2 regions of the Paenibacillus sp. WLX2291 genome follow, and region 1 is predicted to be linked to the other one. Evidence: a T-box and tRNA genes for the amino acid it is inferred to sense, from the RefSeq annotation. Region 1 holds a T-box; the other holds one or more tRNA genes.
What was found. The T-box of region 1 lies ahead of tyrS (tyrosine--tRNA ligase). A T-box ahead of a tRNA ligase gene usually reads a tRNA of that ligase, here a tRNA-Tyr.
Positions count from the first base shown of each region.

Region 2: it has a tRNA-Tyr gene. The T-box ahead of tyrS (tyrosine--tRNA ligase) is inferred to sense a tRNA for this amino acid. The anticodon was not compared.

Region 1 covers NZ_CP176755.1:3,698,135-3,709,120, forward strand. Annotated here, with positions in the region: gene ACDE64_RS15805 (aminopeptidase) at 1-135, opposite strand, end outside; gene ACDE64_RS15810 (sensor domain-containing diguanylate cyclase) at 555-2,546, opposite strand; gene rpsD (30S ribosomal protein S4) at 2,994-3,593, shown strand; gene ACDE64_RS15820 (methyl-accepting chemotaxis protein) at 3,793-6,003, opposite strand; gene ACDE64_RS15825 (methyl-accepting chemotaxis protein) at 6,438-6,881, opposite strand; gene tyrS (tyrosine--tRNA ligase) at 6,929-8,185, opposite strand; T-box leader at 8,284-8,577, opposite strand; gene ACDE64_RS15835 (transglycosylase domain-containing protein) at 8,746-10,986, shown strand, end outside.
Region 2 covers NZ_CP176755.1:132,459-143,444, reverse strand. Annotated here, with positions in the region: gene ACDE64_RS00625 (acyltransferase) at 1-738, opposite strand, end outside; gene ACDE64_RS00620 (acyltransferase) at 950-1,459, opposite strand; gene ppaX (pyrophosphatase PpaX) at 1,479-2,132, opposite strand; gene lgt (prolipoprotein diacylglyceryl transferase) at 2,139-3,185, opposite strand; gene hprK (HPr(Ser) kinase/phosphatase) at 3,200-4,138, opposite strand; gene ACDE64_RS00600 (ABC transporter ATP-binding protein) at 4,655-5,791, opposite strand; gene ACDE64_RS00595 (PucR family transcriptional regulator) at 6,161-6,937, opposite strand; gene ACDE64_RS00590 (hypothetical protein) at 6,954-7,346, opposite strand; tRNA gene ACDE64_RS00585 (tRNA-Lys) at 7,846-7,918, opposite strand; tRNA gene ACDE64_RS00580 (tRNA-Tyr) at 7,931-8,015, opposite strand; tRNA gene ACDE64_RS00575 (tRNA-Phe) at 8,027-8,099, opposite strand; tRNA gene ACDE64_RS00570 (tRNA-Asp) at 8,156-8,231, opposite strand; tRNA gene ACDE64_RS00565 (tRNA-Thr) at 8,243-8,318, opposite strand; tRNA gene ACDE64_RS00560 (tRNA-Val) at 8,325-8,400, opposite strand; tRNA gene ACDE64_RS00555 (tRNA-Met) at 8,411-8,487, opposite strand; tRNA gene ACDE64_RS00550 (tRNA-Ser) at 8,544-8,635, opposite strand; rRNA gene ACDE64_RS00545 (23S ribosomal RNA) at 8,702-10,986, opposite strand, start outside.

The DNA.
Region 1 (10,986 bases):
AACTTCATGAATGACAGCATTCAGCAGATCGCGCTCGGTGCCGATCATCTCTACCAGCACGTTTTCGCCGGGTTGTACATCAATGGAATACTGAACCAGATTTCTGGCAAGTACTTTTACTCTAGGGTCCTGCATGCTATATCTTCCTCTCCTTGTTTTTGAACAACGGTTAATTATTCACCGATAAGTGTACCACGATGTTCCGCGAATTGTCTTGAATGTGAGGAATATTTATGTAGAAATCATTTTGATGATTATATCATCGGAAGTTTATGAAGATACAGGCATACATGTTTTGAACAACAAACCGTTTGTACTGGAATGATCGTTTACATACAAATAAAACCGTCACTCATGCTCTCAAGAGCATAAATGACGGCTTATTGTATTGCAGTTGTACATATCCATTTCAGAACATATTCAGCACTCAGTCCAGATGCATGGGAGCGCCACGTATTCACCGGTGCTATGACTCCATCCGCTGTACCGAATCTGCTAATTCATGCACAGATCAGTGTGGGATTGTGCTTTTCAGTGTACTTGGAAGTTATTCATTATGCTCGCAAGCTGGAATCCACACATACCTGATCACGTCCACTGTTCTTCGCCTGATACAAGGCGCGGTCGGCGCGGTAGAACAGCGATTCAACGCTGACCTCTTTATCCTTCCAGTTCCAGTCGGCGATGCCACATGATACGGTAACATGTGGATCGGTTTCCTCCGAAACTGCAATGCGAATCCGTTCAGCGATGAACTGGGCACGTCCTTTATCCACCTGTGGGAAATACACTGCCAGTTCTTCGCCACCCCAGCGGGCTGCAATATCACCATCACGAATCTGCTGCTGCACAACCCGGCTCACTTGCTTGAGCACCTCATCACCAGTCTGGTGACCAAACGTATCGTTGACCGCTTTGAATTTGTCGATATCGACCATCAGCAGCGAGCCGCTATAGGTCGCATTTTGATAGTTTTTGATCGACTCGTCCAGATAACGGCGCTGATACAATCCAGTCAGCGCATCTTTGCTCGCCATTCGGCTTAACTCCGCATGCAGCGCAGCATTGGATACTGCCAGACCGATATGCGTCGTAATGACCTGCAATAGCTTGAAGTTATCATACGAGAAATAATGTCTGTCTTTGTGACCGAGATAGATCGCTCCATTCACTTCACCGCCGCCCATCATTGGCGAAGCGATTAAGGAACAGGCACCCGATTCACGCATGAAGATGGATTCTGTATTATGCTCATTGCAATAATCGGACAAAATGATCGGTTCGCGATTACGGTAAATGACACCGCTCAAGCCTTCATTTTTGTCGACCACTCCGCCTTCGAGTGATTGCACATTACCATCCATCACTTCAAAGCAATCTGTGTCCGGATTCAAATACAATACCAATACATAATCCGCTTTGAAAATACGCAATAACTCTTCTGCGGCAAATTTAAAAATCTGCTTGAGCTGCAAATTCTGATTGAGTCTGCGCGAGATGTCATTGATCAGACGCAAATCCTCATTCATCATTTTGGACTGCTCGTACAACTTGGCATTCTCAAACGTACGTCCGGCAGCTTCCGCAATCACGACCATCAGTTCCAAATCTTCCTCTTCGAGTGGCACTTCGGATAGCAAATGGAATACGCCATATACGCCCTGTTTGCCCATCAGCGGGATCGCCGTTTCCATCTGGTCAGACGTACCTTCCGCTTGTGCATGTACCTCAATCGCCACTTCGCCGGTCGTAAATGCGCGTACGCACATATCTTCCTGTGGATTTTGCAATTGTAGCAATCGCACACGCGGATTACTGTTCTCGCTATCCTGAGCAACCAGCAGTTCAAAGCGCACTTGTGGATACATATGATCCACAATATCGAATAGCTCACTAATCAGCTCTTGAATGTCGAACTTGTCATACATACGCTGAATCACTTGAAATAACACGGAACGACGCTGAGCTTCACGCTCCACCACAGTTGCGGAATACAACATATCCGCTACATACGTATATTCAAATCGTTTATAAAATAACGATGTATAAAACATACTCAGCATTTGCATCTCGCCAGTCGTCAATGGATGCGACGGCGGACTGATACAACCAAGCAGTGCAAAACATTCCTGATGATTGCGCGTGTATAGCGGTGCTACGGTTACAACCGAATCAGCAAGTGTATGCTTGCTTTCGTACTTGATCCGTTCACTAAATGGCGCATGATTGAGCAGCGCCTGAGCTGCCGTATGCTGCACAACCGCACGCAAAGGCTCTTCCAGATCGGCGGCTGCGACGATCATTCTGCGCTCATGATTTAGCAAGAACCAGCGTGCTTTACCGACTTGCGGCAGTACACGATTTTGCTGGAGCCAGTCTGTTAGCCCTTCCTCCAGCAGCGGTTCAATATGCGGGAAATCGGAGGCTGTAATATCGACTTTTTGCAGCCAGAACGACTCGTCCGCGATTGGCACTACCGGATAAGAGGTTAATTTATCTTCAGTACGCCAGTTTTGCGCAGGCGAGTTCCACGAATTGTTTGACATAAAAGCCTCCCCAATTTCTACCCTTGATGGCAGCACGGTGCTGCTCCATTGCCTATTCTCTCCTATTATGCAGACCGTTCGGATCGGCACAGTATTCGCTCGTTTTACAATCATAACAGGGTTTTGTTATATACATAAGCAACTTTATCATTTATATCGGCAGCAACGCGCAAAATATCAATAAATAATTAACCAAAATCATTGACTTTGCTGTTTTGGATACGATATAATTTATCCTTGATGAAGAATGGATAGATTCTGATTTGGGCGTAACGTTGTTTCACCCTCACGCGTTTTGTTGCTGATTGGACAGCGGCTGAACTCTTCGATCAGTAGTGAGGCATTTCTATCCGGCCCCACGACAAACAAAACGCGGCAACATGAATCAAAGACCCAAAGCCCCGATATTAACCAAAACTATATTGAATTCAAAGGAGCTTGCTATAAATGGCACGTTACACTGGTCCTAAATTTAAATTAAGCCGTCGCGTAGGTATTTCCCTGAGCGGCACTGGTAAAGAATTGAAACGCCCTTTCCCACCGGGACAACACGGTCCTAACCAACGCAGAAAAATGAGCAACTACGGTATGCAGTTGCAAGAAAAACAAAAACTGCGTTTCATGTACGGTCTGGGTGAAAAACAATTCGCAACCCTGTTCAACAAAGCACAAAAACTGCCGGGTATCGCTGGTGAGAACTTCCTGTTCCTGCTGGAAAGCCGTCTGGACAACCTCGTTTACCGCATCGGTTTTGCTAACAGCCGTCCAGGTGCACGTCAACTGGTTTCCCACGGTCACGTTACAGTAAACGGTAAAAAAGTCGACATCGCTTCTTACGCTGTAAAACCAGGCGATGTTATCGGTCTTCGTGAAAGAAGCCGTGGCCTGAGCTCTGTTAAAGAAGCTCTGGAAAACCGTAATCATCTGGTAGCTTACGTTGAATACAACGAAGCAGCAGTTGAAGGTAAATATGTTCGTCTGCCTGAGCGCGCTGAGCTGACTCAAGACATCGACGAAAGACAAATCGTTGAGTGGTACAACCGTTAATCTTAACGAATATCAAACCGCTGGATTCCTTCCAGCGGTTTTTTTATATATTTTTTACACATATGGCGTTACACATGTATGTGCACGTACACGTACAAATAATACAAAAACACTGCTATACATAGTTAGATGTATAGCAGTGTTTTGTTTGTTGTTCATTTTTTTTTTACTTTTCACTTTTTACGTATAGTTATATTGTTTATGAAATAAGCTTTGTTGAATCAGTTGAATCCGAGGTTAATGAATCGTTGGGTTTGGTAGTCGTTCCATCAGTATCTTCAGTATCCAGATGCTCGTGATGTCCATCAGGATTCATTTCTGTTGATTGTTCAACTGCGACTACTTCCGGTGTAACTTCAGTTTGGAAACGGGCAATCAGTTCATTCAGTGAATCGGCTACCGTATGCAGTGATTGCGCAGACGATTCCAGACGATCCAAGGATTCCAATTGTTCGCTTGAACGTGTTGTAGCTGTACCTGCTTTTTGCGCAGTACTGCGGGCGATGTCCGCCAGATTCTCCAGCGAAGCTGTAACTTCCTCTGCTCCGGCAGACATTTGCTCCGAAGCGGACGATACTTCTTGAATTTCGGTCGACATCTGCTCTACATCGCTCTTAATATCGTTAAACAGAAGGCTCGTTTCTTCCAATGAAGCCATCCCTTTCGTTACGCGACTGGCTCCATTCTCCATGCCTGCGAGTACGATTGCTGTTTCTTCCTGCATAGCGGTAATTTGTGTTGTGATCATACGCGTTGATTCTGCCACGCTAGTCGACAAGTTACTAATCTCAGCAGCAACAACGCCAAAGCCACGTCCCGCTTCTCCTGCTCGTGCTGCTTCAATCGAAGCATTCAGTGCCAATAACGTAGTCTGCTTGTTAATGCCTTGAATAACATCGATAATACCGTTGATCTGTTGCGCACGTTCATGCAGGGAACGCGCCATTTTGCCACCTTCGTCCATTACGAGCTTGGCGGAATCAATCTGACGGACAGCCTTATGCAGCTGCTCATTACCAGTCTGTGTTTTCTGTTCCATTTGCTGAGCAGCATCGGCTACTTCCTGAATGGATTCGGCGATTCGTTGAACGCCAACCGCCATTTCTTCCATCGCTGTTGTACTTTCGTCAGTCGCTTGCAACTGGGTAGCGGAGCCATGTTCCATTTGCTCCAGTTCTTCTACATTGTTACGTGCTACGATCGCATTACGTCTGGATTCTTCCGCTACACCTGCTGCGGTTGCCTGAATCGCTACCGATTGATCATTCAGATGACGCAAGATGGATGATGTGGAATCCAGAATACGATTAAACTCAGTTGCCATCTGACCAAATTCATCACGTCGCTGTACTTGCAAACGATCAGAGTAATCTCCTGCTGCCATACGGCGGCTCATATGAACAACCTTTTTGATCTCGCGCGTCATACCGAGATTGTTCCACAAAATAGCAGCTGCTAGTACGATCAAGCTAATACCACCAATAATCAGCAACGTATTCAGCATTTCTTTTGCCGGTTCCTGAATTTCCGATTCCGACAAAATAATTCCTGTTTTCCAGCCTGTATCGCTCAATGTCTGGAAGTATAACGTATAATGTCCTCCACCGAGCACCAGCGGTACATGACCATTCTGCTGCTGCATGACCGTAGATAGTGAACCTTTGTTATCATTGTCGACACCTTCAATCGCTTGATCCGCAGTGATACCCTGCTGACTGCTAGCGAGTACATGACCTGTACGATCCAGCAGTAACGTATGTCCCACTTCGCCGATATCCATGTTGTTCACGTAATCCTGAATACTGCTAATGCTAAAATCAGCAGTCGCTACACCGATCGCCTGACCGTCACTATTGCGAATCGTTTTGCCAGCGGTGATCATCTTGATCTTGCTCTCTTGATCCAGCTCAGGCTCAGTATAGTAAATTTTGTCCCAGTTATTCAGTGTGCCAGTATACCATGGTTTATTCAAATAATCATAAGAAGCATCATCATAATCAAAACTCGCTGTAATATTGTCACCATTACGCGATGCATATACAGAATGATACGTCTTACCATCGTCAAACGCATCAGATGCGAAAAATAGCCCCGTGCCATGAGTAAGCTTGTTTAGCATCGTCCACCGCTCAGTCAAAGCAGCATATTCATCCATCGTCATGCCTTTGGCAATCTGACCAGCTGCATCCGCCAGCGAGGAAGCAACGAGTGAGTTACGCGAAACCTGCTCGGTAATGTTCGAGCTAACTCCATTCAATGTACTATTGGCAGTATGTCCCATCTCTTCGTTCAATTTCTGTTTGGCGAACTGATATGCCAGCAGGCTAATCAGCACAACAACAATCAACACAATAGGCAACAATGTGCTTAATGTGCGGGCTTGAATACTTCTAAACTGTAATCGTCGCAAAATAATCGGGTCTCCTCTATACCATATGTAGTGAGTCAAATGCACATCACAATCTATATATATCGGTCGGAACTCCTAATTTGTGTAGGTTTTCACGGAACTTTCTGTCATTTCATGTCTAATAAAGTAGGACTTTGGATGGAAAAGATGATCAATTCGTATATAGCGGCATTCGTAATACATTCGGTATAACCAAAAGCAGGCAGACTCTTTCTTCTATTAGGAGAGAAAAAGTCTGCCTGCTTGTGTATACGATATGATTGTTTGTCGATACATCATTGCGTATAGCGACCCAGTAATATACTCGCCGCTACCATCTACTCATCTGCCTACAGTTGCGTATGCTGTCATACCTGAACATATTTCTGCTTCTGTATTTAGACTTATTTCTACTGCTATAGTTGAACTGGTTTATACTCCTGTACCTAGCTTGTTTACATTGTACGGAATTGGCTAATGATGCCGTTCAGCTTCACACTAACGTCTGCAAGATCATCGGTATTAGCATTCAGGCTATCCAGCGATTGTAGTTGATTTTGCGAATTGGTTAACGCTGTGTCCGCATAGGTAGTAGTGGAACGAGCAATATCGGCAAGTTGTCCGAGCGATGCACTGATCTGCTCTGAACCAGCAGACATTTGCTGTGAAGCCGAAGATACCTCCTGCACCTCATCCGCAACCCGGCTAATATCAGCGCGAATCGTAGCAAAACGCTGCTTGATCTCATCTAAAATAACCAGTCCAGCATCCACCTCTCGGTTGCCTTCTTCGACACCATGCAATGCTGATTGCGTGTCTGTCTGCATTTCGCCAATCTGAGCAGTAATGAATATTTTATTATTTCTTTTTATTTCATTCTTACAGGAAGCAATACACAGTAAAAAGCGCCTCCTGAATTAGGAGACGCTTCGTTCAAAGGTAGCTGTTAGGACAATGTCAGTTTGGCAAATTTGCGTTTGCCGACTTGTACGATATCCCCTTCAGCCGGTGTAATCTGCGCATTCACATCGTCCACTTTTTCTTCATTGATCTTCACAGCACCTTGCTGAATGCTGCGACGTGCATCGCTTTTGGAAGCAGCAAAGCCGAGGTGACTGATCAGATCGATCAAGCCAATGGTACCATCTGTCAGTTGAGCGGCTTCAATCGTCGCTTCCTGAATATCATCCGGCAAAGCACGCTGTTGGAAAACGGTAATAAAATGATTTTTTGCCGCTTCTGCTGCTGCTTCATCATGATACATACGTACAAACGTGTACGCCAAATTCATTTTGGCATCGCGCGGATGCACGCTACCGTCCACAAGACCTTTTTTCAGTGTGTCGAGTTGTTCATTGCTAATGTCGGTTGCCAGCTCGTAGTACTTCGCCATCAGCTCATCTGGAATGCTCATCGCTTTGCCGTAGATTTCGTTGGCAGCTTCGTCGATTCCGATGTAGTTGCCCAGACTTTTACTCATTTTCTGAACGCCATCCAGACCTTCCAGCAGTGGCAGAGTGATAACGATCTGCTGCTCTTTGCCGTATTCCTTTTGCAGCGTACGACCCATCAGTACGTTAAACGTCTGATCCGTACCCCCCAGCTCAATATCACTTTCCAGCGCAACCGAATCCATACCTTGCATTAATGGGTAGAAAAATTCATGAATGCTAATAGGCAATCCATTCTGGAAACGCTTGGTAAAGTCATCACGCTCCATAATGCGCGCTACCGTTACTTTGGCAGCCAGATTAACCACTTCGGCAAAGTTCATCGGGCTGAGCCATTCGGAGTTGAAGTATACGGTCGTTTTGTCAGGGTCTAGAATTTTGCTAATTTGTTTCTGGTACGTCTCAGCATTGGCTTTGACCTGCTCTTCGGTCAGCTGCTTACGAGTTTCCGATTTACCGGTTGGATCACCGATACGTCCGGTAAAGTCACCGATCAGCAATTGCACCACATGACCAAGCTCTTGAAACTGGCGCAGCTTTTGCAGAACAACGGTATGACCGACATGGATGTCTGGCGCGGACGGGTCAAGACCGAGTTTAATTTTGAGCGGTGTATTGGTCAGTAATGATTTGATAATTTTGTTGCGCAGTCCGTCTTCCGGTATGATCTCTACGGTACCGCGTTTGATAACTTCTAGCTGGCGATTGACTTCCGCCTGTTGTTCCGGAGTTAATTCTTCCCATTTTGCCATTATAAAAATCCTCTCTGTGCTATAAATTGAACCTGTCTGCCGGCGGTTCGCCTCTCCCTTTGTGGATCACGACATACAAAAAAGACCTGTCGCCCCAACAAAGGGACGAGCCAGGTCTCGCGTTACCACCCTAATTAGAATCGTCATCATATTCTGCATAGCAGTATATGTCACCATTCTCACTTCATTACCATAACGGAATGGATATTCCGGCTCGGCTTGCTCTGTGATCACTGTATTCTCCGCCAAGATGGCAAAGGATGCAGTTCACTGGGAGTACCGAACAGCTCCAGACGTGTAATTCAAAGGAAGACCACTACCGGTTTGCACCAACCACCGGCTCTCTGCAAGGGTTCTCTCCGCTTCTACTGCGCGTCTTTCCAAGCTTTTGTTATATTATGCTGTACTGAAAAAGATATTCCTTTTTATATCATATCCATGTCAGCAAGTCAATGCAAAGGAGACGGACTAATTGCCTATCGCCATTTATCGGTCGGAAGAAACTGATTGCTGACTCGTATTTTGTGCTATAATAGTGGCTGGTAAAAGGGGGAAATATCATGGCTGAAAAGAAGGACAATCGTCCGACTAAAAAACCTGCCAAGCCTTCCGGCGGCCGTTCCTGGGGACGCAAGATCTGGTTATCCTTTAAATGGATGATGATCTTCGGCATCACGGTTTGCCTGTTTGGTGGGGGACTTATGCTGGGCTACGTCTCTTCCATTGTAAAAGACGAACCGGTGCGTTCACGAGAGCAAATTGTGAAGGCGATTGATGAGAATGCCGTTACCGGATTCGCTTACTTTAGTGATGCTTCTCCGATAGGACAGTTGCGCACCGAAGAAGATCGGCGTCTGGTCACGTATGATCAGATTCCAAAAACCGTTATTGATGCCATTATATCCATAGAAGATAACCGTTTCTACGAACATATGGGTGTGGATATGAGCGGTACACTACGTGCCGTCAAACAAAAAGTGCTGAATGAATCGGTTCAGACCGGCGGCAGTACACTCACCCAGCAGTTGGCAAGACGGGTATTTTTGAGTGCGGACAAAACGAATGACCGCAAAATCAAGGAAATGTTGCTGTCGATGCGAATTGAACGCTTTCTCACCAAAAACGAAATATTGACCGCTTATTTGAACAAAATGCCATTTGGTAAAGGCTCAAATGGCTACAATATTTTTGGAATCAAAGCAGCCGCCAAGGGCATCTTCGGGGTAAACGATCCGCTGGATCTGAATATTGCCGAATCTGCGTATATCGCCGGTTTGCCCCAACTGCCAAGTGCCTACTCGGCATTCAGCAGCGGCGGCAAATTCAATGAAGAAGGCTTCAACCGCGCTGTACAGCGCCAACAACTAGTACTAAAACGAATGAAAGATCTTGGCAAGATTACGAACAGCCAGTATACCGAAGCACTGGCATTTGATATCAAAGGCGCACTTGCCAAGCCGACCGCCAAAGCGTATTCTACCTATCCATATCTGATGATGGAAGTAGAACGTCAGGGTGCACAGGTTGTAATGAAAATGGAAAATCCAGATCTGGACACATCCAAGCTATCAACGGAGGAATACAATACGTTATTCGAAGAATCACGGCAAAAGCTGTTGACCGGCGGATACCGTGTATACACGACCATCAACAAAACGATCTACAATACGATGCATGAAGTTGCCGAAGATAGCAGCAACTTCTCACCAGATAGCTCCACCAAAGGCAAGGAACAAACCGCAGCTATGATGATCAATCACAAAACTGGGGCAATCCTTGGTATGATCGAAGGACGTAGCTTCCAAGAAGAACAGATGAACTATGCAACCCAGATGACTCGTCAACCGGGTTCGGCGATGAAGCCGATTGCCGCTTATCTGCCTGGACTGGATAGCGGTGTCGTTCAACCAGCTAGTGTGCTGGATGATGCACCAATTATTTTAAAAGACGGCAGCAAAGGCTTCCATATTCCGGGCAATGCCAATGGACGTTATCAAGGTCTAGTGACAGCACGGACAGCGCTCAATGAATCGCTGAATCTGCCAGCACTGAAGATCTTTATCAACAAAGTTGGTATCGACAAAGCATGGGCATTTGCCAAAAAGCTCGGTATTACTACGATTCAAGATGCAGACTACTCGGCTCAAACCGGTGTACTCGGCGGTCTGAAATACGGGGTTACAGTAGAGGAATTAACGAACGCGTACGGTTCTATTCCGAACAAAGGTGTATTCAACGATGCGTATATGATCACCAAAATCGTTGACCCTTATGGCAAAACCGTATATCAACACGAAGCCAATCCACAGCGCGTCTATTCGCAGCAAACAGCTTTTCTGATGACGGATATGCTACGTACCGTTATCTCCGCTTCGGATGGTACAGGACGCTCGCTGCAAAGTCTATTTAACAAATACGGCAAGATTCCAATCGCCGGCAAAACAGGCACCACGCAAAATTATGCAGATGTCTGGTTTATGGGCTTCACCCCGGATGTGACGTTGGGCGTCTGGGCAGGTTACCGCGAACCGGTTAATACCCTGTCCGAAGACGGCAAAAAGCGCGCGCGTACGATCTGGGCAACCATTATGAACAAAGTAACTGACCGCGAGCCGAAGCTGTTCAAGACCGATTCGTTCAGCAGACCGGACGGTATTGTTAGTCAGACGGTATCAGGTTATAGCGGGAAGCTTCCAACGAGTGCGACACGCGCTTCTGGCAAGCTGGTTACCGATTTGTTCAATAGCAAATATGTACCAAAAGACTTCGATGATGGCGTATCGTATGCCAAATACATCACC
Region 2 (10,986 bases), 2.0 Mb from region 1:
TCCAGTCACGAGCCAGCTGATCCAGAGAACCGCTGTAACTAATCTTAACCCACCATTCATATCTTTCCAACTGGTCATCACCCATTTACGGAATGGTTGGAAATAAATCGCTACAAACGCCCCCATCATATAGTAGGCAAAATATGAGAAGGCAATACTGCCCTTACTTGCATAGTGAAGATCGTACTTGTTCCAGAGCACCCAGCCCCATTGCACGGCTAGCCCAATCACGAGTGCCCAGCGAGCCATCCAGCGCTGACTTTTCAGCAACCAGAGCATCAGCGGGAACAGAATGTAGAACTGTACGCTAATAAATACAAAATACAGATGCGTCCAAGCGGAACCGTGGAAAATCGCATCCACATAATCCATAATCAACGTCCCGATTGGTTCGTCAAACCGCTCACGCGTATACAGCTTATAAATGAAATACAATGCCGAGATCAGAATATACGGCAACAAAATGTACAGCATCCGCTTTTTATAAAAGCCTGTAATTAGCTTACTATTCAGCGGACGATCATAATAGTTGTAAAACAGTACAAAACTGCTCAGAAAAATAAAGGAAGGTGTCCCGTATTTAAACATCAAATTCAGAAAATTAAACACATAATAAATGGAAGTATTTACAGCCTCAATCGTCGCATTGGATGTAGAATGCACATGCAGTACGCCAATGATCGCCAGCGCCCGAAAAAAATCGAGCTGAGGCAGCCGCTCCTTCTTGAGTTGATTCAATGTTAAAGCATCCCCTTACATATAGAATGGTACAGCCAGATCAATACCTCTATGTTCCCAGGCTTGTCGTTCCTGTAGAGAGTTGATGCACAGTGTACCACGTCAATGCAGTACAGCATGCAGAGACAGCACAGGATCAGATCCATCCTCTGCTGTCGTCATGCTGCTTATTTCACTTCTGTCTATGTTCTGTTGATTTGTCTATGTCATTTTAGGAATGGATGGAAGAATCCGGATCATTGGACACATCAGCAACCGGTGAATGACCGGACAGCACCCGCAGTGGGTTTCCCCCGACAAAAGAGCCTGCCGCCACATCTTTATGTACGACCGATCCTGCTGCCACAATCGCACCATCCCCAATCGTAACACCCGGCAAAATCGTACAATTCGCGCCAATCATCACTTCGTCCCCGATCACTACATCGCCAAGGCGATATTCCTTGATCAGATACTCATGCGCTAGAATGGTCGTATTGTACCCAATCACTGAATTTCGCCCAATCTTGATACGTTCCGGAAAAAACACATCCACCATCACCATCAGTCCAAAAGCGGTATCCCTGCCGACTTCCATACGGAGCAGATGGCGATAGATCCAATTTTTCATTTCCAGCACCGGACAATACCGGGAGAGCTGGATAAACACAAAATTCCGTACTCCCTTAAACGGGCTGACCGTACGATAAATCTGGCGCAGCGCATTGCGCTTGCCGTCCACCGGATAATGCTCAGCTTTCTCATCGATCTACCGTATCGCCCAGCACCAGTTCATACAGATCACTCATTTGTTGCAAAATATACGTCGGTTTATATTTGGACAATTCCTCTTCGCCTTTGAGCGACCAAGCAACACCGGCTGAACGCACTCCTGCTGCTTCTGCTGATTTTAGATCGGCAGGGCTATCGCCTACCATCAACGTCGTTTCCGGCGAGGAGCCAAGCGCTTCCAGCGCCCGCTCAATCGGCTGCGCATGTGGCTTCGGATGCTCCACATCGTCCAGCGTAATAATGACCTGCATATACTGATCCAGCTCGAATAGCTTTAATACCTTTTCCGTCGTTGCCCGAATCTTTGTCGTTACTACACCCAGCTTCAGACCTTCCGCCTGCAAACGGGATAGTACGATATTCACTTCAGGAAATGGCGCGACCATCGCATCATGATGAATCGAGCTATATTCCCGATAAGCAGTCACCAGCGAAGTCACATCATCCTGACCGGAAAACGTACGCAGCTGCTGCTCCAGCGTTAAGCCCATATGCGGAATAATCTGCTCACGCGTCAGCGGCAATACATCCGGATGATTCATCACACTTATAAAAGAAGAGATAATCAATTCATTTGTATCCACAATCGTTCCATCCAGATCAAACAATACCGTATCAATCATATTTCATTACTCCTTCCGCTCGGAATGAGCCCTTTCCGGCTCATCCGCAGGTAGCGGCTTATGCGGTTCGCCTGCGGTTGGTGCAGCCGCTGTACCCGCGCGTGCTGCATCCGTGTCCGATGCAAATTCATGACCATGCTTGGTCGAGATAATCGGATCGCTATAGCGCGCGCTCGACATCCCCGTACGACGACGAATGATAATCAGCAGAATCGCCACGATAATCAGCACCAGCGATAATAGCTGGGAAATACGAATATTGCCATATCCCGGCTCAATCGCGCCCTGCTGGAATCCAAACAGCGTCATCGGTGACCACAATCCGTTAACAAACGATACGAGCCATGCCGGACCGTCAAATGTTAGACTATCCGTACGCAACGCCTCGATGAAGAAGCGACCAATGCCGTACCAGATAAAATAAGACATAAAGATCTCACCCGCGCGTACAAAAGGACGACGACGCAGCGTACATAACAGCAACACACCAACAATGTTCCATACCGACTCATACAGGAATGTCGGATGATGGTATATGCCGTTTACATTCATCTGATTCACAATAAAATCTGGCAAATGTAGATTACCACGCAGGAATGACTCATCGACTGGACCACCGTATGCTTCCTGATTGACAAAGTTCCCCCAGCGACCAATCAGCTGTCCAATCAATAACGAAGGTGCACAAATATCCGCAATCCGCCAGAAATTGTAGCCTTTGTAGCGCGTATAGATGACCGCACAGATGATCGCACCGATCAGCGCGCCATAGATCGCAATACCGCCATTCCAAATTTTAAAAACGTCTACAAAATTATTTTTGTAATCCGGCCAGCGAAAAGCCACATAATAGATACGCGCAGCGATAATCGCAGACGGCACTCCGAACAGCAGCAAGTCCATGAAAAACTCCTGTGGAATCCCGAACCGTTTGCCTTCACGAATCGCGAATAGCAGACCCATCAGCGCACCAAAGCCCAGAATCAGACCATACCAGTGCACTTCCAGCGATCCAATCGAAAAAGCAATCGGATTAATCAACAATGTCCCCATAACGTAACCTCTCCTTAATCCAGTTCGTCGAGATCTTCAGCAATCGTCTCGGTCAGCTTATGCGTGAATTGGAGAGCTGCATTGTAACCCATCCGCTTCAGACGGAAATTCATCGCCGCCACTTCAATAATAACCGCCAGATTTCGTCCCGGACGTACAGGGATCGTCACCAGAGGCACATCCGTATCGATGATTTTAGTCGTCTCTTCATCCAGACCGATGCGGTCATATTGTTTGTCCTGCTGCCAAGCTTCCAGACGAACAACGAGCGTAATCCGTTTATTGTTGCGGATCGCGCCTGCCCCGAACAGCGTCATCACGTTGATAATACCGACACCACGGATTTCCAGCAGGTGGCGGATCAATTCTGGAGCTGTACCGTGCAGCTGATTATCGGACGTTTGGCGAATCTCTACCGCATCATCCGCAATCAGACGATGTCCACGCTTCACCAGTTCCAGTGCAGTTTCACTTTTACCGATACCGCTGCTGCCTGTAATCAACATACCAACGCCATAAATGTCCACGAGTACGCCATGAATCGTTGCAGTCGGTGCCAATTTTTTCTCCAGGAAGTTGGTAATGCGACTGGAGAGAATCGTCGTGGCAAGATTGCTGCGCAGAACAGGAAGTCCATGCGCTTCACTGGCTTCCACCAGTTCCTCTGGAATCTCAAGTCCTCGTGTTACCACGATACAAGGAGTTTCTTCGTTACATAGCTTGCTCATACGTTCTGCTTTTTCCTCATGCGTCAGCATTTTGAAGAAAGCCAGTTCTGTGCGTCCAAGGATTTGTACACGCTCGGTTGGATAATACTCAAAATAACCCGCCATCTCCAGACCGGGACGGTTCAGATCATCTACGGTAATGTTTCGTTTTAAGCCAAGTCCCCCGGATACAACCTCAAGCTGGAACATCTGCACTAATTCCGAAACCTTTACATGTTTGGCCATTCTGTTCTTCCTTTCCCTGAGTAGGTCACTTGTCTTGTTAGGAGTGTATTTGTATTGTTGTACATATTGATGCCAATGTACCCATGGTAATGGAAAATGGCAACGAAATCAATCAGAGTGCCGGATTTCGGACGCTGAATGACATCATATTGTTCATTATGGCAACAGAATACCCCATACTAATCATAAATCCACATATGTCACTAATGCAGTAAGCAACCGCACACCGCTTACTCCATACCAGCTCACCTTACTCCATACCAGCTCACCTTACTCACCTTACTCCATACCAGCTCACCTTACTCCATACCAGCTCACCTTACTCCATACCAGCTCACCTTACTCCATACCAGCTCACCTTACTCCATACCAGCTCACCTTACTCCATACCAGCTCACCTTACTCCATACCAGCTCACCTTACTCCATACCAAAAAGACTGCCAGAACCTGATCGGTTCGGCAGTCTTTTTTTACTTACTATGATGAGGATTCACCCATTCGGCAAATCGCACATATTATACAGTTGCAGGCTCACTGTAGAACAGGTTATCTTCAGAAGCTGGATCGAAGATGTGTACTTTGTTCATATCGATTGCCATAGTTACTGTAGCATTATCGCGTGTAGTGGAACGACCATCAACACGAGCAATAACGGTGTCAGAGCTAATACCGCTCAGGTACAGTAACGTTTCGTGACCCAGGTTCTCGGAAACGTCAACTTTTGCAGTGAATACACTGTTCGGCGAAGCTTCCAGGAATACTGGCTCTTCGTGAATATCTTCTGGACGAACACCCAGAATTACTTCTTTGCCTGTATACCCTTGATCTTTCAGTACTTGTGCTTTACCGCCCGGAAGATTCAGTTCCAGACCAGCAGCAGAGAATACGGTACCACCATTTTTCTCAGACAGTGTACCACGGATAAAGTTCATAGTCGGGGAACCAATAAAGCCCGCTACGAACATGTTACGAGGATGGTTGTACAGTTCTTCCGGAGAAGCAGCCTGTTGAATGATACCATCTTTCATAACAACGATACGATCACCCATCGTCATTGCTTCGATCTGATCATGCGTTACGTAGATAACAGTCGTTTGCAGACGTTTTGCCAGTTTTGTGATTTCCGCACGCATCTGACCACGCAGTTTCGCATCCAAGTTGGACAGCGGCTCATCCATCAGGAAGACTTGTGGATCACGGACGATCGCACGACCGAGCGCGACACGCTGACGTTGACCACCGGACAGCGCTTTTGGCTTACGATCCAGCAAATGCTCAATATCCAGAATTTTCGCAGCTTCACGCACGCGTTTTTCGATTTCGTCTTTTTTCACCTTACGCAGTTTCAGACCAAACGCCATATTGGAGTATACATCCATATGTGGATACAAAGCGTAAGATTGGAATACCATCGCGATATCGCGGTCTTTTGGAGCTACATCATTCACGACGCGATCGCCAATGTACAGTTTACCTTCGGAGATTTCTTCCAAACCTGCGATCATACGCAGTGTTGTCGATTTACCACAACCGGAAGGACCAACCAGTACCAAAAACTCTTTATCTTTAATGTCCAGATTGACATCAACTACTGTTGCTTTATCGGAACCCGGATACTTTTTGAAAATATGCTCTAAGCGTACACCTGCCATAATAAAAAACCTCCCAAAATATAATGTGGTCTTTTTACAGTACTGTTATTCATTCCGCTCACAGCTTTATTGTCTATTATGTATAAGGAAGTCGACAACAAATGGGAGCGACTATCAAATGAAGATAAAAGCAGCAAAGATATCCCGGTTTACTAATTTCGTGGAATCAACTATATAAGTTTGCCTTCTACGTTGTCTCTATACATTCAGATCACAATTTGTTGTGATGACGTCTGTCTGCAACAACTTAACAAGAAGGTTCCCACAAAATGACTTATTGAACGTTATTTTGAAACCGGTTACTTTATCTGCTTCTATCTTACCCTAATCTGCTCGCCAGCTCTATCGACAAAACCTACAAAAAACATTTCAGCTTTTTGTCACTTTATACAATAGCAGTGTCAACCGCATCAATACCGCATCTTCAAAACGCCGTACATCCAGCTGCGTATCCTGTTTGATCTTGTCCAGTCGATACAATAACGTATTCCGATGAATATACAATTGCTTGGCAGTCTCACTCACATTGCAATCCATTTTGAAAAATGTCTCTAGTGTCGTTACTGTCTCCTCATCACCAAACAAATGCGAGTGGTGATCTGCTGATTCCACAAACCGCTGCCGTTCTTCTTCTGGAATACGATACAGCAGACTCTCCAACCGTAACTCCCCTGGCAAATGAATATGCTCAGTTACCTGAAACAATCTTCCGAGATGAATCGCCTCTCGAAGCTGTGCCACCGTCTGCGCCAATCCATGAAGCGGATTTAGTGGCAGCGTCACGCTAATATGAAAACTTCCAACCCATTCGCTCGCTACCAACTCATACAATCCAAGCGCAAATGCAGTCAGCAAATCTTCCTCTGTATCCTCATTTTCGTCTCCAATATCACGTCCATCTTCTTCATCCTCTATCAATTCATGCTTTGCCAGCACCAACCACTCATTATCTTGCAATGGAATCAATAGCATATCCCGATCAAAATAACTGGATACTAGCTTCTCCAATTGCTTAACATTCAACGTGCCTATCTGCAAACTCTCGGCAAGCAACAGAAAAGGAACCATAACAGAATTCAGCCGTTCCTTGATCACATATTCATCTGGAATCTCCATCGACGAATTACGCAAACTAAGTTGCCTCACCAACCACTGTCCCAATTCACGCGCCTGTTGATTGATCCTTCCCCTGCACAACAGGAGATAACGCCATCGGCTGCAACCCCATTACTGAAGGCAACAAAAGCTCAAGCAGCTGGTAAATACGCTTTATTTCGTCCGAAGCATTCATGTTAGCAGTATCTGTACTTACTACAATACCTTCTGAACCCGCATCATCTGCTACAGCACTATGATGATCTGTTACTACTTCCCATACAACTACTTCACCAGCCTGACGCAACACTGGAATCATCAATGGTAACTCAGTTTGTTCCATATCAATCCCTACAAAAGAACGCTCCCTCTTATCCCACTCTCTTTCATTAAAACGGTGCTCTCCAATACGCAACCCAGTAATCTGCTCAATCCGTTGCCGTAGTTCATTTACATCCATAACGTAAATTCCCTTCTATCCGCAAATTCCACGACTCGCTTTATATTTTTAGCCATCTTATTTCAATAATCTCAAACAATTTATAGTTCTATCTGTAATTTTATTTGTAATTCCACTTGTTGTAGTTTCATCATCTGTAGTTCTATCCTTGATTCTAGCATTCTGTGATTCTATCATTGTAACTTGTTGCTTTATCTCATCCTCATCTTCTCATATGCAGATCATGTAAACAGCAATCACAACTCATCAGAATTCATTTCATATCAAAATTGATAGTTTTCTACATTATAATAGGTAAAAATACAGAAACCAAAGTTCCATTCTAACAATCATCTTTACCATTGGATAAAATAATTCTCTGGCTACATATCATCTTATTGCGATACGCATAGAACAACTTATCTTGTTATCTAATATCTATAATACAAACCTATAACATAAAAAATAATATAAAAACAAAAAAGCATCCTACCAACAAGGTAAGATGCTTTCTTTTAGATGAGCCATGAAGGACTCGAACCTTCGACACCCTGATTAAAAGTCAGGTGCTCTACCAACTGAGCTAATGGCTCTTATAAAAAAACTGGTGGAGGCTGATGGATTCGAACCACCGAACTCGGAGAGAACAGATTTACAGTCTGCTGCGTTTGGCCACTTCGCTAAGCCTCCACAATAAAAGATGGCTCGGGACGGAATCGAACCGCCGACACGAGGATTTTCAGTCCTCTGCTCTACCGACTGAGCTACCGAGCCATACTGTATATTAAGTTAATATACTGTATAGCCATTTCATCGTACTAAATCAAAAATGGCGGAACCGACGGGATTTGAACCCGCGATCTCCTGCGTGACAGGCAGGCATGTTAACCCCTACACCACGGTTCCAGAGAAAAAAATGGTGCCGGCGAGAGGATTTGAACCCCCGACCTACTGATTACAAGTCAGTTGCTCTACCAACTGAGCTACACCGGCACATTATGGTGGAGACTGAGGGGATCGAACCCCCGACCCTCTGCTTGTAAGGCAGATGCTCTCCCAGCTGAGCTAAGTCTCCAGGATATGTATGGTAGCGGCGGAGGGGATCGAACCCCCGACCTCACGGGTATGAACCGTACGCTCTAGCCAGCTGAGCTACACCGCCACGATATTAAAGAACAAATATTTGCCCTAAAATTCTGAATAAACTCAAAATTCTAGTGGCGGAGAGAGAGGGATTCGAACCCTCGCACCGCTTACGCAGTCTAACCCCTTAGCAGAGGGTCCCCTTATAGCCACTTGGGTATCTCTCCAAGAAAATTTTCAAAGTTAATCACCTGAAAACTGAATCCGAAACGATTCATCGCGTGTCTAGAATCTTGGATAAGCCCTCGACCGATTAGTATTGGTCAGCTCCATGCATTGCTGCACTTCCACCCCCAACCTATCAACCTCGTCGTCTTCAAGGGGTCTTACTAAACTTGGGAAATCTCATCTTGAGGGGGGCTTCACGCTTAGATGCTTTCAGCGCTTATCCCGTCCGCACGTAGCTACCCAGCGATGCTCCTGGCGGAACAACTGGTACACCAGCGGTGCGTCCATCCCGGTCCTCTCGTACTAAGGACAGCTCCTCTCAAATTTCCTACGCCCACGACAGATAGGGACCGAACTGTCTCACGACGTTCTGAACCCAGCTCGCGTACCGCTTTAATGGGCGAACAGCCCAACCCTTGGGACCTACTTCAGCCCCAGGATGCGATGAGCCGACATCGAGGTGCCAAACCTCCCCGTCGATGTGGACTCTTGGGGGAGATAAGCCTGTTATCCCCAGGGTAGCTTTTATCCGTTGAGCGATGGCCCTTCCATGCGGTACCACCGGATCACTAAGCCCGACTTTCGTCCCTGCTCGACGTGTAGGTCTCGCAGTCAAGCTCCCTTTTGCCTTTGCACTCTTCGAATGATTTCCAACCATTCTGAGGGAACCTTAGGGCGCCTCCGTTACATTTTAGGAGGCGACCGCCCCAGTCAAACTGCCCACCTGACACGGTCCCCGTACCGGATCACGGTACTAGGTTAGAACTCAGATGCGATCAGGGTGGTATCCCAACGGCGCCTCCAAGGAAGCTTGCGCTCCCTCTTCCTAGGCTCCCACCTATCCTGTACAAATCGCACCCCAGTTCAATATCAAGCTGCAGTAAAGCTCCATGGGGTCTTTCCGTCTTGTCGCGGGTAACCTGCATCTTCACAGGTATTAAAATTTCACCGGATCTCTCGTTGAGACAGCGCCCAAATCGTTACGCCATTCGTGCGGGTCAGAATTTACCTGACAAGGAATTTCGCTACCTTAGGACCGTTATAGTTACGGCCGCCGTTTACTGGGGCTTCGGTTCATAGCTTCGCCCGAAGACTAACCACTCCCCTTAACCTTCCAGCACCGGGCAGGCGTCAGCCCGTATACTTCGCCTTGCGGCTTCGCACAGACCTGTGTTTTTGCTAAACAGTCGCTTGGGCCTTTTCACTGCGGCCCCCTCGTGCTATTCACACTACCGGGGCACCCCTTCTCCCGAAGTTACGGGGTCATTTTGCCGAGTTCCTTAACGAGAGTTCTTCCGCGCGCCTTAGAATTCTCTTCTCACCTACCTGTGTCGGTTTGCGGTACGGGCACCTGCTTCCTGGCTAGAGGCTTTTCTTGGCAGTGTGAGATCATGACCTTCGCTACTATATATTTCGCTCCCCATCACAGCTTGACCTTGGAGTGTGCGGATTTTACCTACACACAAGTCTCACTGCTTAGACAGGCATCCATCAGCCTGCGTCACTACCCTCCTGCGTCACCCCGTTGCTCATAGCGGCTTTCGGTGGTACAGGAATTTCAACCTGTTGTCCGTCGACTACGCCTTTCGGCCTCGCCTTAGGTCCCGACTTACCCTGAGAGGACGAGCCTTCCTCAGGAACCCTTAGGTTTTCGGCGGATCAGATTCTCACTGATCTTTTCGTTACTCATACCGGCATTCTCACTTGAATGATGTCCAGCGCTCCTTGCGGTACACCTTCAATCCTCATTCAACGCTCCCCTACCCCTGATACGAATGTATCAAGCCATAGCTTCGGTGGTGTGTTTAGCCCCGTTACATTTTCGGCGCAGAGTCACACTCGACCAGTGAGCTATTACGCACTCTTTCAATGGTGGCTGCTTCTAAGCCAACATCCTGGTTGTCTGGGCAACTCCACATCCTTTCCCACTTAACACACACTTCGGGACCTTAGCTGATGGTCTGGGCTGTTTCCCTTTCGACAATGGACCTTAGCACCCACTGTCTGACTCCCGGAATAAAGTCTGCGGCATTCGGAGTTTGACTGAACTTGGTAACCCTTGCGGGCCCCGCATCCAATCAGTGCTCTACCTCCGCGACTCATCTTCCGAGGCTAGCCCTAAAGCTATTTCGGGGAGAACCAGCTATCTCCGGGTTCGATTGGAATTTCTCCGCTACCCCCACCTCATCCCCGCACTTTTCAACGTGCGTGGGTTCGGACCTCCAGTACGTGTTACCGTACCTTCATCCTGGACAGGGGTAGATCACCCGGTTTCGGGTCTACGTCCACGTACTACAGTCGCCCTATTCAGACTCGCTTTCGCTGCGGCTCCGGCTTCTCACACCTTAAC